DNA from 4 places in the Bacillus sp. z50 genome. Region 4 is predicted to be linked to each of the others. Evidence: predicted binding sites of a transcription regulator. Region 4 holds the regulator's gene; each other region holds the start of a gene.
What was found. Region 4 encodes LexA, which represses DNA repair genes until DNA is damaged. Its sites were predicted from a motif close to CGAACATATGTTCG; they were not measured.
Positions count from the first base shown of each region.

Region 1: a site for LexA is predicted at 1,443-1,456, ahead of recA (recombinase RecA). Genes of this name have one in related genera too.
Region 2: a site for LexA is predicted at 1,510-1,523, ahead of AC4G3N_RS13265 (YhjD family protein). Genes of this name have one in related genera too.
Region 3: a site for LexA is predicted at 1,984-1,997, ahead of parE (DNA topoisomerase IV subunit B). Genes of this name have one in related genera too.

Region 1 covers NZ_JBZFQL010000002.1:320,179-323,395, forward strand. Annotated here, with positions in the region: gene recA (recombinase RecA) at 300-1,343, opposite strand; gene AC4G3N_RS07380 (competence/damage-inducible protein A) at 1,602-2,849, opposite strand; gene pgsA (CDP-diacylglycerol--glycerol-3-phosphate 3-phosphatidyltransferase) at 2,893-3,217, opposite strand, start outside.
Region 2 covers NZ_JBZFQL010000004.1:136,950-140,166, forward strand. Annotated here, with positions in the region: gene abc-f (ribosomal protection-like ABC-F family protein) at 1-384, opposite strand, end outside; gene AC4G3N_RS13255 (RAxF-45 family protein) at 514-633, opposite strand; gene AC4G3N_RS13260 (TVP38/TMEM64 family protein) at 733-1,344, opposite strand; gene AC4G3N_RS13265 (YhjD family protein) at 1,557-1,931, shown strand; gene AC4G3N_RS13270 (competence protein ComK) at 1,944-2,540, opposite strand; gene AC4G3N_RS13275 (IDEAL domain-containing protein) at 2,799-3,029, shown strand; gene AC4G3N_RS13280 (aminoglycoside adenylyltransferase domain-containing protein) at 3,142-3,217, opposite strand, start outside.
Region 3 covers NZ_JBZFQL010000001.1:21,455-24,671, reverse strand. Annotated here, with positions in the region: gene parE (DNA topoisomerase IV subunit B) at 1-1,917, opposite strand, end outside; gene AC4G3N_RS00110 (CoA-binding protein) at 2,255-2,665, opposite strand; gene plsY (glycerol-3-phosphate 1-O-acyltransferase PlsY) at 2,837-3,217, shown strand, end outside.
Region 4 covers NZ_JBZFQL010000002.1:6,974-10,190, reverse strand. Annotated here, with positions in the region: gene AC4G3N_RS05880 (helicase-related protein) at 1-840, shown strand, start outside; gene lexA (transcriptional repressor LexA) at 1,036-1,662, opposite strand; gene yneA (cell division suppressor protein YneA) at 1,816-2,139, shown strand; gene AC4G3N_RS05865 (YneB family resolvase-like protein) at 2,209-2,859, shown strand; gene AC4G3N_RS05860 (DUF896 domain-containing protein) at 2,936-3,166, shown strand.

The sequences.
Region 1 (3,217 bases), 310 kb from region 4:
CCACCTAGGTCATAGTTTCTAATAATACTCTCCACTTTAAGACAGCCGCTTCCCATTAAGTTGAGTAAAAGTACAAAAGCCGAAGAAATTATTTGTTTTTCGCATCTTTTCTAATAAAGTTATAGATTTTTCTCAAACAACACTTACTGATTGATCATACTCTGCCAGTCACAATACTACCTAAATATTATTTCTTTCATGATTCTCTTCAGAAACAGCTAAATTTATAATAAAACACACCCTGAGGCCCACCTATAGAAAGAGCAAACCCATAATCAGGTTTGCCCATTACAAACTACTTATTCAGGTAAATCAAATTTATCCATTTCCTCTGCTGCTTCAACCACTTTCGCTTCACCGTTTAATCCATAGGCTGAGCGGATTTTAATGGAAATTTCATCCCGAACATCTGGATTTTCTTTTAAGAAGAGCTTCGCATTCTCTCTTCCCTGTCCTAAGCGATCTCCATTATATGAGTACCAAGACCCACTCTTTTCAATAATATCCAATTCAGAACCAATGTCGATGATTTCTCCTTCTTTGGAAATACCCTCACCATACATAATATCAAGTTCTGCCACTTTGAAAGGTGGAGCCACTTTATTTTTAACAACCTTTACTTTAGTCCTGTTCCCTACAATATCATTTCCCTGTTTCAGTTGTTCTGCACGTCTTACTTCAAGGCGAACCGTAGAATAGAACTTAAGAGCACGACCACCTGGAGTTGTTTCTGGGTTACCAAACATAACACCAATCTTCTCACGGATTTGGTTGATAAAGATTGCTATGGTGTTAGATTTATTAATGGATCCAGAAAGTTTACGAAGAGCCTGAGACATTAAACGGGCTTGTAGACCCATATGAGAATCTCCCATTTCACCTTCAATCTCAGCTTTTGGTACTAAAGCAGCCACTGAGTCAACAACGATAATATCAATTGCACCACTTCGTACAAGCGCCTCAGCAATTTCCAATGCCTGTTCACCTGTATCTGGTTGGGAAAGTAATAATTCATCTATATTTACGCCAAGCTTTTGTGCATATGCCGGATCTAAAGCATGTTCTGCATCAATAAATGCTGCTTGTCCACCCTGTGCCTGTACTTCAGCAATTGCATGTAAAGCTACTGTCGTTTTACCGGAACTCTCCGGTCCATAAATCTCAATTATTCTACCTCTTGGATATCCACCCACACCGAGGGCTGAATCAAGAGCAAGCGAACCACTTGGAATGGTAGAAACCTTTCTGTCTGCTCTTTCCCCCAGCTTCATTACTGAACCTTTACCAAATTGCTTTTCAATTTGTTTTAGCGCCATATCGAGCGCAGCTTGACGTTCACTCACAGTTTATTTCCTCCCCATATCTATATAAAAACATTACATGTATAATTTAGAACTTATTTATACTATACCTCATCTGTCCCCATTTAACAAGTAAAAAAGCGAACATTTATTCGTATTGTTTTAATGGTAATTTTGCTAATAAATTTAAAGAAACTCTCTAGCAAACAGAATGCTTTTAGCAGTAATTAAAGTAAAACTAAAATTATCTCAATTTTATAAACAATAGAAATCCCCAACCATATAAGTTGGGGTTTTCTATTATGCATATAACTCTCTCAACTTTCGGATAAGAAAATGACAGCCATACTTCATGCTTCTTACCCGATTAACCTCACGCATACCGCCTAAGTCCAATCTCTTTGCGTACGTTTTCTGACCGGAAATGGCTATACCGATATAAACAGTCCCTACCGGATGACCTTCCAATTCATCTGGTCCAGCTACTCCAGTAAAACTAATCCCAATATCAGATTGGAGCATGGCTTTAATATTATCAGCCATTTCCATAGCACATTGCTCACTGACAACTCCATATTGGTCGATGGTTGATTGTTCGACCTTCAAAAGCTTTTCCTTTGCTTCATTGGTATAAACAACAATACCGCCCTTAAGGATTAAACCGGCTCCCTGTATATCCGTCATTTTTTCCTGAAACATTCCGCCGGTTAAGCTTTCTGCTGCCGATATTGTAAGCTCATTTTCTTTTAAAAGATTGATAAGTTCAGTCATAATAGTCGCATCATCATATCCGTAAAAATATTCTCCCACACGCGAAAGAATTTTTTCTTCTGTCTCTTTTAATAGTTTGTCAGCTTCTTCAATAGATTCATGTTTAGCTGTAATACGAAGAGTTACCTCTCCATCTGAGGCAAGAGGCGCTATTGTCGGATTACTTTGCTGATCCAGTAAATCTTCTATTTCTGTTTCAAGCTGTGATTCCCCAATACCAAAGAAACGGAGGACTCGGGAATCTATACGCTCCACCCTGTCCATTAATCTCAAAAGATAAGGAACTGCAAAATTTTGATGCATTGGCTGCATTTCACTTGGAGGACCTGGTAATAAAATGTGAAGAATATCCCCATGAGACACAACCATTCCGGGAGCCATTCCATTTTGATTAGGGAATACTTCCGATCCTCCAATAACCAATGCTTGCTTCCGGTTGTTTTCTGTCATCACCCGTTTTATTTTCTTGAAATATTCTTCAATATTTTCCATAGCTTTTTGGTCTGTTATTAATGTTTTACCTATATGGGCAGCTACAACTTCTTTTGTTATATCATCCTTTGTTGGTCCCAACCCACCAGTGTATATTATGAGATTTGCTCGGGATTCTGCAATTTCAATAGCCTTTTTTAATCGTACAGGATTATCCCCAACTACTGTATGGTAATATACGTTAATACCTATCTCTGCCAGGCTTTTTGATATAAACTGAGCATTGGTATTTGCAATCTGTCCAAGTAATAACTCAGAGCCTACCGCTATTAATTCTGCATTCATTCTGTCACCCGCCATTTAACAAGTTATATTTAGAATGATACCCTTATTTAGAATTTAAAAACGCATGTTTATTCTTAGCAAAGTAATCCCAGCCAGACCATAGAGTAAAGAATAAGGCTACGTAAAGAGCTATATCAGCAAACGGGAAATTAATCCACGCAAATGGTAGATTATGCAATAGTAATGCAGCTATAGCTATGATTTGAGTCCATGTTTTAATTTTACCCAATTGATTCGCTGCAACCACTTCACCTTCACCGGCTAGAACCAGGCGAAGACCTGTTACCGCAAATTCACGGCTGATAATTAAAATAACAATCCAAGCAGGGGCCAACTCGTATCCTACAAGGATAATTAATGCTGCAGAT
Region 2 (3,217 bases), on a different contig from region 4:
CTGAACTTCTCCATACTGTTCTATACTGCGAGCCAATGAGCTATCATTGGTCTCAGTAGCCATACTATGTTCTAATTTATCCAGTCTCTCCTTCAGCTCAATCATATGGCCAAAAGCAGATTGCAAGCATTCATATACCGTGATGCCGTCAGTAAAGTCAGGGATTTGTGACAGCAAGCCTATTGCTGCACCCTTTTTAATGTGAATAGCCCCCTCATCAATTGTTTCGACGCCTGCTATCATTTTTAGAATTGTTGATTTCCCACAGCCATTCCGACCGACGAATCCAACTCGTTCTCCTTCCTTGATCTCAAACGTAATATTTTCAAATAGCTTTGTTCCGCCATAGTTTTTTTCAATTTGCTGTACACTGCATACAATCATGTGTATGAACCCCTCTCATGCTCATACCCTGTACATGAAAAAAAGCCATAGGAAAGTCGATATAAGACTTCCCCATGGCTTTTGAATTCCTATTTTATCAAGGGTATAGAGACTTATTATCGTTCTTTTTCATATGAAATTTCCTGAAAAGGGCAGACTACCCCCTTGGCGAAATTGCACATGAAAAATGGCACGGATCAATGACAAGTTTTCAAGCCATTGCAAACATACCTTCACAGAACGATTCATCTCTACACCTCCTTTAATGGAATAATTTAGTTATAATTATAAACTTTCAGTCAACTATTAACAACTGCTTTTTTCACTCTTCACAGATATCCTTCCATTCTACGAATGGTCCTTCTGTTCCACCCGATTCAAACGGATTTCTACTTGTTTGCCTACTAGCCATAAAAGGAAAATGACGATACCAACAATAATACTTTTTACTGGTTCGCGAATTAAAGACATAATGTCATGGCCAATATAACTAATAGTAAAGATCATGACCAATTTCCCTGCAAAGACAGCAAGCATATATTGTTTTGGACTAATGTCAGATAATCCGCAAACTATATTTACGATCGCGGAAGGAGTGAATGGGAAACAAAGCAAGATAAACAACGGGCCAAATCCATGATGATTGATCCAGAGCATCGCTTTTTGCACAGCCGAATGTCTATGTAAAAATGAAAGGGCTTTTTTCTTTCCATATTTTCTGGACAAATAAAACACAACCATCGCACCAGCGACAGCACCTGTCCAGGAGAGAAGAAATCCAATCCATAAGCCAAAAGCATTGGCATTAGCCGTCACAAAAACAAACAAAGGCAAAAAAGGAAGGAACGCTTCAACAAACGGGAGCAACAATCCCGGAATGGGACCTAAGTTTCTATAATCACTTATTAATTCGGCTAAATGCTCCAATGTTAGCCATTCTGTTAACCAATTAAGATCCATAGTCTCTCCTCACAAACAAATAACAAATTCAGTCCATACTATATAAATATCCCCATATACATTAGATTGAAACAATCCTTACCCCTATTATATCAGATTGCTGTAAGGAGAGAATTAGTTAGAAAATAAACTTGTCAAAAATGTGAAAAGCGATTATTCTATATAAGAACATACGTTCGTTTTTTTACAGACATTGAAAGGACGCGATTTACATGACCCGCATCCCTACAGAAGAGCGCAATATAATGGAAAAAGCGATCTATCTACCCATGGTCCTCACCGTACTTGCCCGAGACCTTCAAGTGGTAAAAGCATCGCCCCTTAAATTAAAACAACCATACATATTATTAATTGATGAAACCATGAAACAGGTCCAAGCAGAATTGAAGCAAGCAAGCCACTATATGAGGACACATCAACTCAAAGTGGAAGAAACAAAAAGAGACGAATCATTCACCTCCTTTTTATTTCTGTATAAAGGCTATGAGGAATACCATAATTATTTCAATCCCCGTATTCGAAATAAAGTACAGGAATTACTGGAGTATTATTTTTTGAAGCAGTGGACTGACCAACTGAAAAATTAACAGCAATAAGTTTCATCGACCTTCCTTATAACTATTTGATGAATGCATTAAACCATGCTTTGCTTGGAAATCCGAATTCCTATCATTAACTTGCATGGCGTTATATAAATAATGTGTCTTTCGCTCCGTCTCTGCTAAGGTTTGAAGCAGCTTCGACTTCAGCATTGCAGTTCTGAGCATCTGGTTTTCAATGATACTATATGAAACTGGAACAACGATAGATTGCTTATTATGAAAATTAATTTGGGTTTTAGTCGCGTCAATCTTAACTCTGGATACAATGTGTTCATAAGAAAGCCAAATACATGATTCTTTTGCAGGAGATGTAGTAGGAAAAAAGAATAATCGATTAGCCGGTTCTAACGATATCGGCACTTTATGCGAGATACCGAGGAGCTTTTTCGTCGACTGGCACCTCCCAGGATAATCAGCCCCAAAATAATCACAGCTGGATTTTACTACTTCCGATGGCCTAAAAGGTACTAAAATTTCTTCATCAAATTCAATCACTTTAGAATACGTTTTCGATCCGTATTCTACTGGAACAACAGCAAATGTAAATGGACTTATTTCGTAATCCTCTCTCCTGGTAATCACGTTCTTTTCCATAGCTTCCTCCTTATAAATCCTGCAATTAAACTACAATTTCAATATAACATAATATTTTAAAATAATTGGTTTATTCACCAAAATTTCAATTTTAACCCAGAACCCCCATGATTGTTACGGTTAATTCATTTTATATTCTGGGTATATGATAAATAACTATTTCAAACTACCAAAGTAAATTTTCTGAATAATTTAAATATTTAGTTGATTTTTCTTTTCATCTGACTTATAATAAAAAAAAGCAACGGGGGGATATCCATGAATCACGAAAAAGCAAATACAGATATCGTAAAAGCTGTTGATGTGACTGTTGACCAGGGGACCATGGAAGATCTACTGATGGATATGATGATTTACGAAGCTCAACTAACCCATGCACATAGGAAACTGAAAGAAGAAATCGATCATGCCTTGGACAATAAGGACAAAGAAGCATTTATGAAACTTTCCGCCGAGCTAATTGAATTGGAGAAAAACTTTGGGAATTAATTCAAACAACTTGTAACGAATAAATTCGGTGTATAAACAAAATCACAGAGCGAGGATCATTTAATCCCGCCCTGTGATTTTCTTGTTTTCACTCTTTAATCACGGTATTTCCCTAAATAAAATGAAAACGTTGACAGTATTTAATCAAATACTTTGAAAATGTTAGGGTCGAATCCAAACGTTCCTTG
Region 3 (3,217 bases), on a different contig from region 4:
ATTTCCATCTTCTTCTAAACCAAAAGCAACATTGGCTTCAATCCACTTACGCCTTGGTTCTACTTTATCACCCATTAATGTGGTAATCCGTCTCTCTGCCCGTGCCGCATCATCAATGCATACACGGATCAAGGTACGTTGTTCTGGATCCATAGTCGTCTCCCATAGCTGGTCTGCGTTCATCTCTCCAAGACCTTTGTATCGCTGAAGCATGTATCCTTTTCCAACCTTTTTAATGGTACCTTCTAATTCATCATCATCCCAAGCATATTCTATAACTTCTCTTTTACCGCTTCCTTTACTAACTTTATATAAAGGAGGTAAGGCGATGAATACTTTACCATGTTCAATTAATGGTTTCATATAACGATAAAAGAAGGTAAGCAATAATACTTGGATATGGGCGCCATCCGTATCAGCATCGGTCATAATGACGACTTTATCATAATTGATATCCTCGATGGAGAAATCGGATCCTACTCCACCACCGACAGCATGAATAATTGTGTTTATTTCTTCATTTTTAAAAATATCTTCAAGCTTAGCTTTTTCTGTATTAATAACTTTACCGCGTAAAGGCAAAACAGCCTGGAACCTTCGATCACGCCCTTGTTTGGCAGACCCTCCGGCAGAATCTCCTTCGACGAGGTATAGTTCATTCTTCAATGGATTGCGGGACTGCGCCGGTGTAAGTTTTCCTGAAAGCAACGCTTCCGATTTCTTGCGTTTTTTACCGCTGCGTGCATCTTCTCTTGCTTTTCGGGCTGCTTCTCTGGCCTGAGCCGCTTTAATCGACTTACGGACCAAGGATGTCGCAATATCGGCATTTTCCATTAAATAATAAGATAATTTTTCAGATATAACAGAATCTACCGCAGAACGGGCATCACTGGTACCAAGTTTACTTTTTGTCTGTCCTTCAAATTGTAATAATTCTTCTGGAATTCTTACAGAAATGATAGCAGCCAATCCTTCGCGGATATCTGAACCATCCAGGTTTTTGTCCTTTTCTTTCAGCAAACCGGATTTACGTGCATACTCATTAAAGGCACGTGTAACAGCAGTTTTCATTCCTACTTCATGAGTTCCGCCATCTTTTGTTCTGACATTATTGACGAATGATAAAATATTTTCCGAATATCCATCATTAAATTGAAAAGCAAAATCAACCTCAATATCAGAATGAGTCCCCTCAAAGCTTACAACAGGATGCAATGTATCTTTTTCTTCATTTAGGTAAGAAACAAATGCCTCAATCCCATTCTCATAATAATAAACATCTTTTTCATCCGTACGTAAGTCATGTAATTCAATTTTTAAACCTTTTAATAAAAAGGCAGATTCGCGTAAGCGTTCACTTAAGGTTTCACGATTGTAAACAATGGTAGAGAAAATACTCTCATCCGGTTTAAAATGAATGGTTGTTCCAGTTTGGTTGGTTTTACCAATTTTCTCTAAAGTCGTTACAGGTTTTCCGCCATTTTCAAAACGCTGTTCATAAATAAAACCATCACGCTTAATGGTAACAACAAGCCATTCTGATAAAGCATTTACGACCGATGCACCAACCCCATGTAAACCACCGCTCGTCTTATAGCCACCCTGACCAAATTTTCCTCCTGCATGAAGGATGGTTAGAATAACCTCCGGAGTCGGTTTACCCATTTTATGCATTCCAGTAGGCATCCCTCTACCTTTATCCATTACACTGATGCTATTATCTTTATGAATTTTTACAATAATTTCGTCCCCATGTCCGGCCAATACTTCGTCCACGGAGTTATCAACGATTTCATAAACGAGATGATGCAGGCCTCGTGTGTCTGTGCTTCCGATATACATTCCCGGTCGTTTACGGACAGCTTCTAATCCTTCAAGTACCTGGATGGCATCTTCGTTATAGTCAATAGGTTTTATATTTTTTGCCACTTATGTACCCCTCTCTTTACGTTACAACTTCTATTATATACATATTCTTAAACAAGAACAAATGTTCTTGATAGTATAAACAGCACACTAAAGCTCTATTGCTCTATTTTTACAGATTATTTTTCGTTTCGCAAATAAAGTTTAGATAAAGGTTATGTATACGAGACATCCCGGCTTCCAGTCCCTGTAAAAAACAAATAAAATAAGTCCCTGTATCTTAATTATGGTATCATCTTCGGTGTTTTTACAACTATTAGTTTTTATTACCTACAACATTATAAAACCACCAATGAGCTATTTACGAGCAATTGGTGGCCATTTTTTATTATTTAGTTAATGCATGCTCCACTTTTATGCAACGGTCCATAATGACGGTGTAATCCTTGTCCTTTAGCATTTGGAAGGCCTCTTCATCAATAACTCCCAGCTGTGTCCAAAATATATCGGCATCGATTTCCAAAAATTCCTTAGCCAGATCCATTACATATTCAGATCGGCGAAAAACATTGACAATATCTACATGCCCTTCAATATCCTTCAATGTCGCAACCGCCTTTACACCCAAAACACTATCCACTGAAGGATTGACCGGGATAATTTCATATCCATTATCCTGCATGGCCTTAGATACCATGTAAGATGTCCGTTCCGGATTATCAGAAAGACCAACGACAGCTATTCGTTTCGCTTTTTTTAAGAGGAGACCAATTTCATCTCTGCTTGGATTTTCTATCATGAATATAGCCCCTTTCAATAATAAAATTTATCCTTATGTATACCCATAGGCTATTATAGAATAAACGGTCAGCTCAGAATAGGGAAGTTAATAAAAATAATTTTTTTATTTTCTTTTTGCAGGTACATGTTAAAATATATTAACCAGTAGTGTAAGAAAGGAACTGTTTATATGTTATATTTTTTGTTTATATTGGCCTATTTGCTAGGTTCAATACCTTCAGGCTTAATTATAGGAAAAGTTTTTTATAACACTGATATACGTGAGCATGGCAGCGGAAACTTAGGAGGAACCAATACATTCCGGACACTTGGGAAAAAAGCCGGAATTATCGTTACAACTATAGATATCTTAAAAGGTACTTTGGCCACCTTATTGCCATACATATTTAATATACAAGCTGATCAATGGCCAAGTTGGATTGCTATTCCGTTGATATGCGGCTTATTGGCAGTTATCGGCCATATGTACCCTATATTTGCCGGATTCAGAGGCGGTAAAGCTGTAGCTACATCCGGAGGTATTTTGCTCGGATACGATCCACTTTTATTT
Region 4 (3,217 bases):
ACGCGAGTGATTGTATCTACAGATGCTATCGGGATGGGGCTCAATCTACCGATTAGGCGGGTCGTTTTTCTGGAAAATGATAAATTTGATGGCACGAGAAGGCGTTTATTAACCTCCCAGGAAGTAAAGCAGTTAGCGGGCCGTGCCGGCCGTAAAGGTATATATAATGAAGGAAGAGTGGCATTTACTGATCAAATTGGTTTAATGAAACGGTTGTTAAATGGTGAAGACCGGCCGATCAATACATTTACAATAGCACCTACACAGGGTGTATTTGAACGTTTTAAACGTTATCACTCGAGTTTTGATCAATTCTTTGAATTATGGGATGAATTTAAAAATCCTTCCGGCACAACAAAAGCACCGCTTACTCAGGAAAAAGCTTTATATCATTTAATTCGCCATGAACAAATAGAAGGACGAATGTCGATAACTGATTTATACGGTTTTCTGCATTTACCTTTTTCAGCGAATGAGGAGAGCCTCGTTAATCAATGGCTCTATAATATGAAAGCCATTGTGGATAGAAGAGAATTGAGAGAGCCTTTAATAAAGAAAGATTCCTTGGATGAACTTGAATTATCTTATAAATCAGTAGGATTGCATTTATTGTTTTTGTATAAATTAGATCGAAGAAGTGAAACGGTCTATTGGGAGCGAGTAAGAGAAGAAATCAGTTCAGATGCACATAATCAGTTAAGAAAAGGGGTTAAAAAATATCAAACAAAGTGTCGGTCATGCAATAAGCCGTTAAGTTGGAATTATCCATTTGCTATTTGCCAGTCGTGTTATGAAGAGAGTAAACGATCAAGATACTATTACAAAGGATGGGATATATAGGACCTTCAAGCTTGCAATCAAAATGGTTGCAAGCTTTTTTGTATCACATAATAATATTATGTAAACAACGAGATAAATAAAAGTATTAATCTATTTATAAAATGGAATATGCCAATTCTTAAATGCATAAGTTTAATAGAGATAATAGATTTTAAACACAAAAGTAGAACCGGCTGAAAGCCGGTCCCAACGTTCTTATTGAATATTTCTGTATAACCCGATCACTTTGCCAAGGATGCTGACATTTTGTAGAATGATAGGCTCGAGCATAGAATTTTCAGGCTGCAGACGGAAATGAGTATCTTCTTTAAAGAAACGTTTAACGGTAGCTTCATCATCTTCAGTCATGGCTACGACAATTTCACCGTTGTTTGCTGTATGCTGCTGGCGAACAATTACATAGTCACCGTTAAGTATTCCAGCTTCAATCATACTGTCGCCCATAATTTCTAGCATAAACACATTTTCATCGGCAGGAGCCATATGCTCAGGCAGAGGGAAGTATTCTTCTATATTTTCGATAGCTGTAATAGGCTGCCCTGCAGTTACTTTCCCGATTAATGGTACATTAACTGAATTTGTTTTTGGAATATGGTCATGTGGATCCATATCCAGGATTTCAATAGCACGTGGTTTGGTAGGATCTCGTCTGATGAGTCCTTTGCTTTCCAATCGCGCTAAGTGACCATGAACCGTGGAACTTGAAGCCAGTCCGACTGCTTCGCCAATTTCTCGAACGGAAGGCGGATAGCCCTTCGTTTTTACTTCTTCTTTAATATATAGCAAAATATCCTGTTGCCGTTTGGATAATTTAGTAGTCATCTCCCGCACCTCTTTTAGCTTTTCTTGTTTTTAGTATATCATTTCCTGTTTAACAGTACAAACATAAGTTCGTTTTTTGTATTGACACAAAACGTTTGTTCGGTTTATACTTGATTTATATTAAACGAACATACATTCGATGGGGGTTTATTTATGAAAAAATTATGGACTTCTTATAATTATTCAATCTTGTTTTTTATAGGTCTTTTCTTATTAATAACTACAATGATAGTAACAAATATTGAAGCACCAAAAGACGATTATCAACAAATCACGGTTAAAAAAGGAGATACAGTTTGGGATATGGCTGAACGTTTTGACGGCAACGAAATGACACAGACTGAATTTGTCTCTTGGGTTCAGGAACATAATGACTTGCACATTAATCATTTAAAGGAAGGGCAAACGATTGTGATTCCTGTAAAGAAAATGAACGAAAATACAGAAATGCTACACTTAGCAGATTCTGATAAATAACTATATAATCAGTAAGGTCGGGAATGTTTCCCGGCCTTATCTATATGTAAAGAAGAATGGTGAGAGAAAATGAAGGTTGGAATTTATTGCAGAGTCAGCACAGATAAAAGTTCACAGGAAACATCACTGGAAAGGCAGGAGCAGGAGTTAACAAGACTGGCTGCCATAAAGGGGTTCGAGGTGGTAATAATCGAGAAAGAACAAGCCAGTGGATATGATTTAGAACGAGAAGGCATTCTAATCTTGCTGGAAAAAATGAAAAATAGAGAAATCGAGGGTCTCTTGATTCAGGATGAAACAAGACTGGGCAGAGGAAATGCCAAGATTGCTCTATTACATTGCATCTATAAAGAAGGGGTTAAATTATATACGGTTACTCATAATGGTGAGCTTGAGGTTTCTGAAACAGATGCCATGCTTTTGCAAATCATCAGTATAGTAGAGGAATATCAGCGAAAATTACAAAACAGTAAAATCAGAAGAGGGATGAAACGAGCAATTGAAAATGGATATAAACCACAAAGAAATTTAGCAAATCAACATCTTGGAGGCGGAAGAGAAAGGTCAGAGGTACCTTTACAGGAGGTTATTGAGCTGCGTATTAAAGGATTAACATTTGCTGAAATTACGGAGAATTTAAACAGAAAAGGCTATGATCTCTCAAAAGCCACCATTCATCGAAGATATTCAGAATATATGAAAAAGAATACTAATCAATAGTTCATTCTTGAAAATTACGCAGTTTTTCTATACGATGACAATATCTACTTATATTTTATATAGAAGGAGCAATACCATGCTGCCAATGCATAAAATTAAAAGAATTAATGAATTATCTAAGAAATCAAAAACAGTTGGCCTTACAAAAGAAGAAGCCACTGAACAATCTCTTCTGAGGAAAGAGTATTTGGAAACCTTTCGTACCTCAATGAGAAATACGGTTGAAGGTTTGACAATTATCGATCCAGAAGGTAAGGATGTCACACCTGAAAAAATAAAAAAATTACGTAATAATAAATTACATTAAGGGTATAGCATAATAGGTTAGACTCCAAAAAAATATCTTAAGGAGTGACGA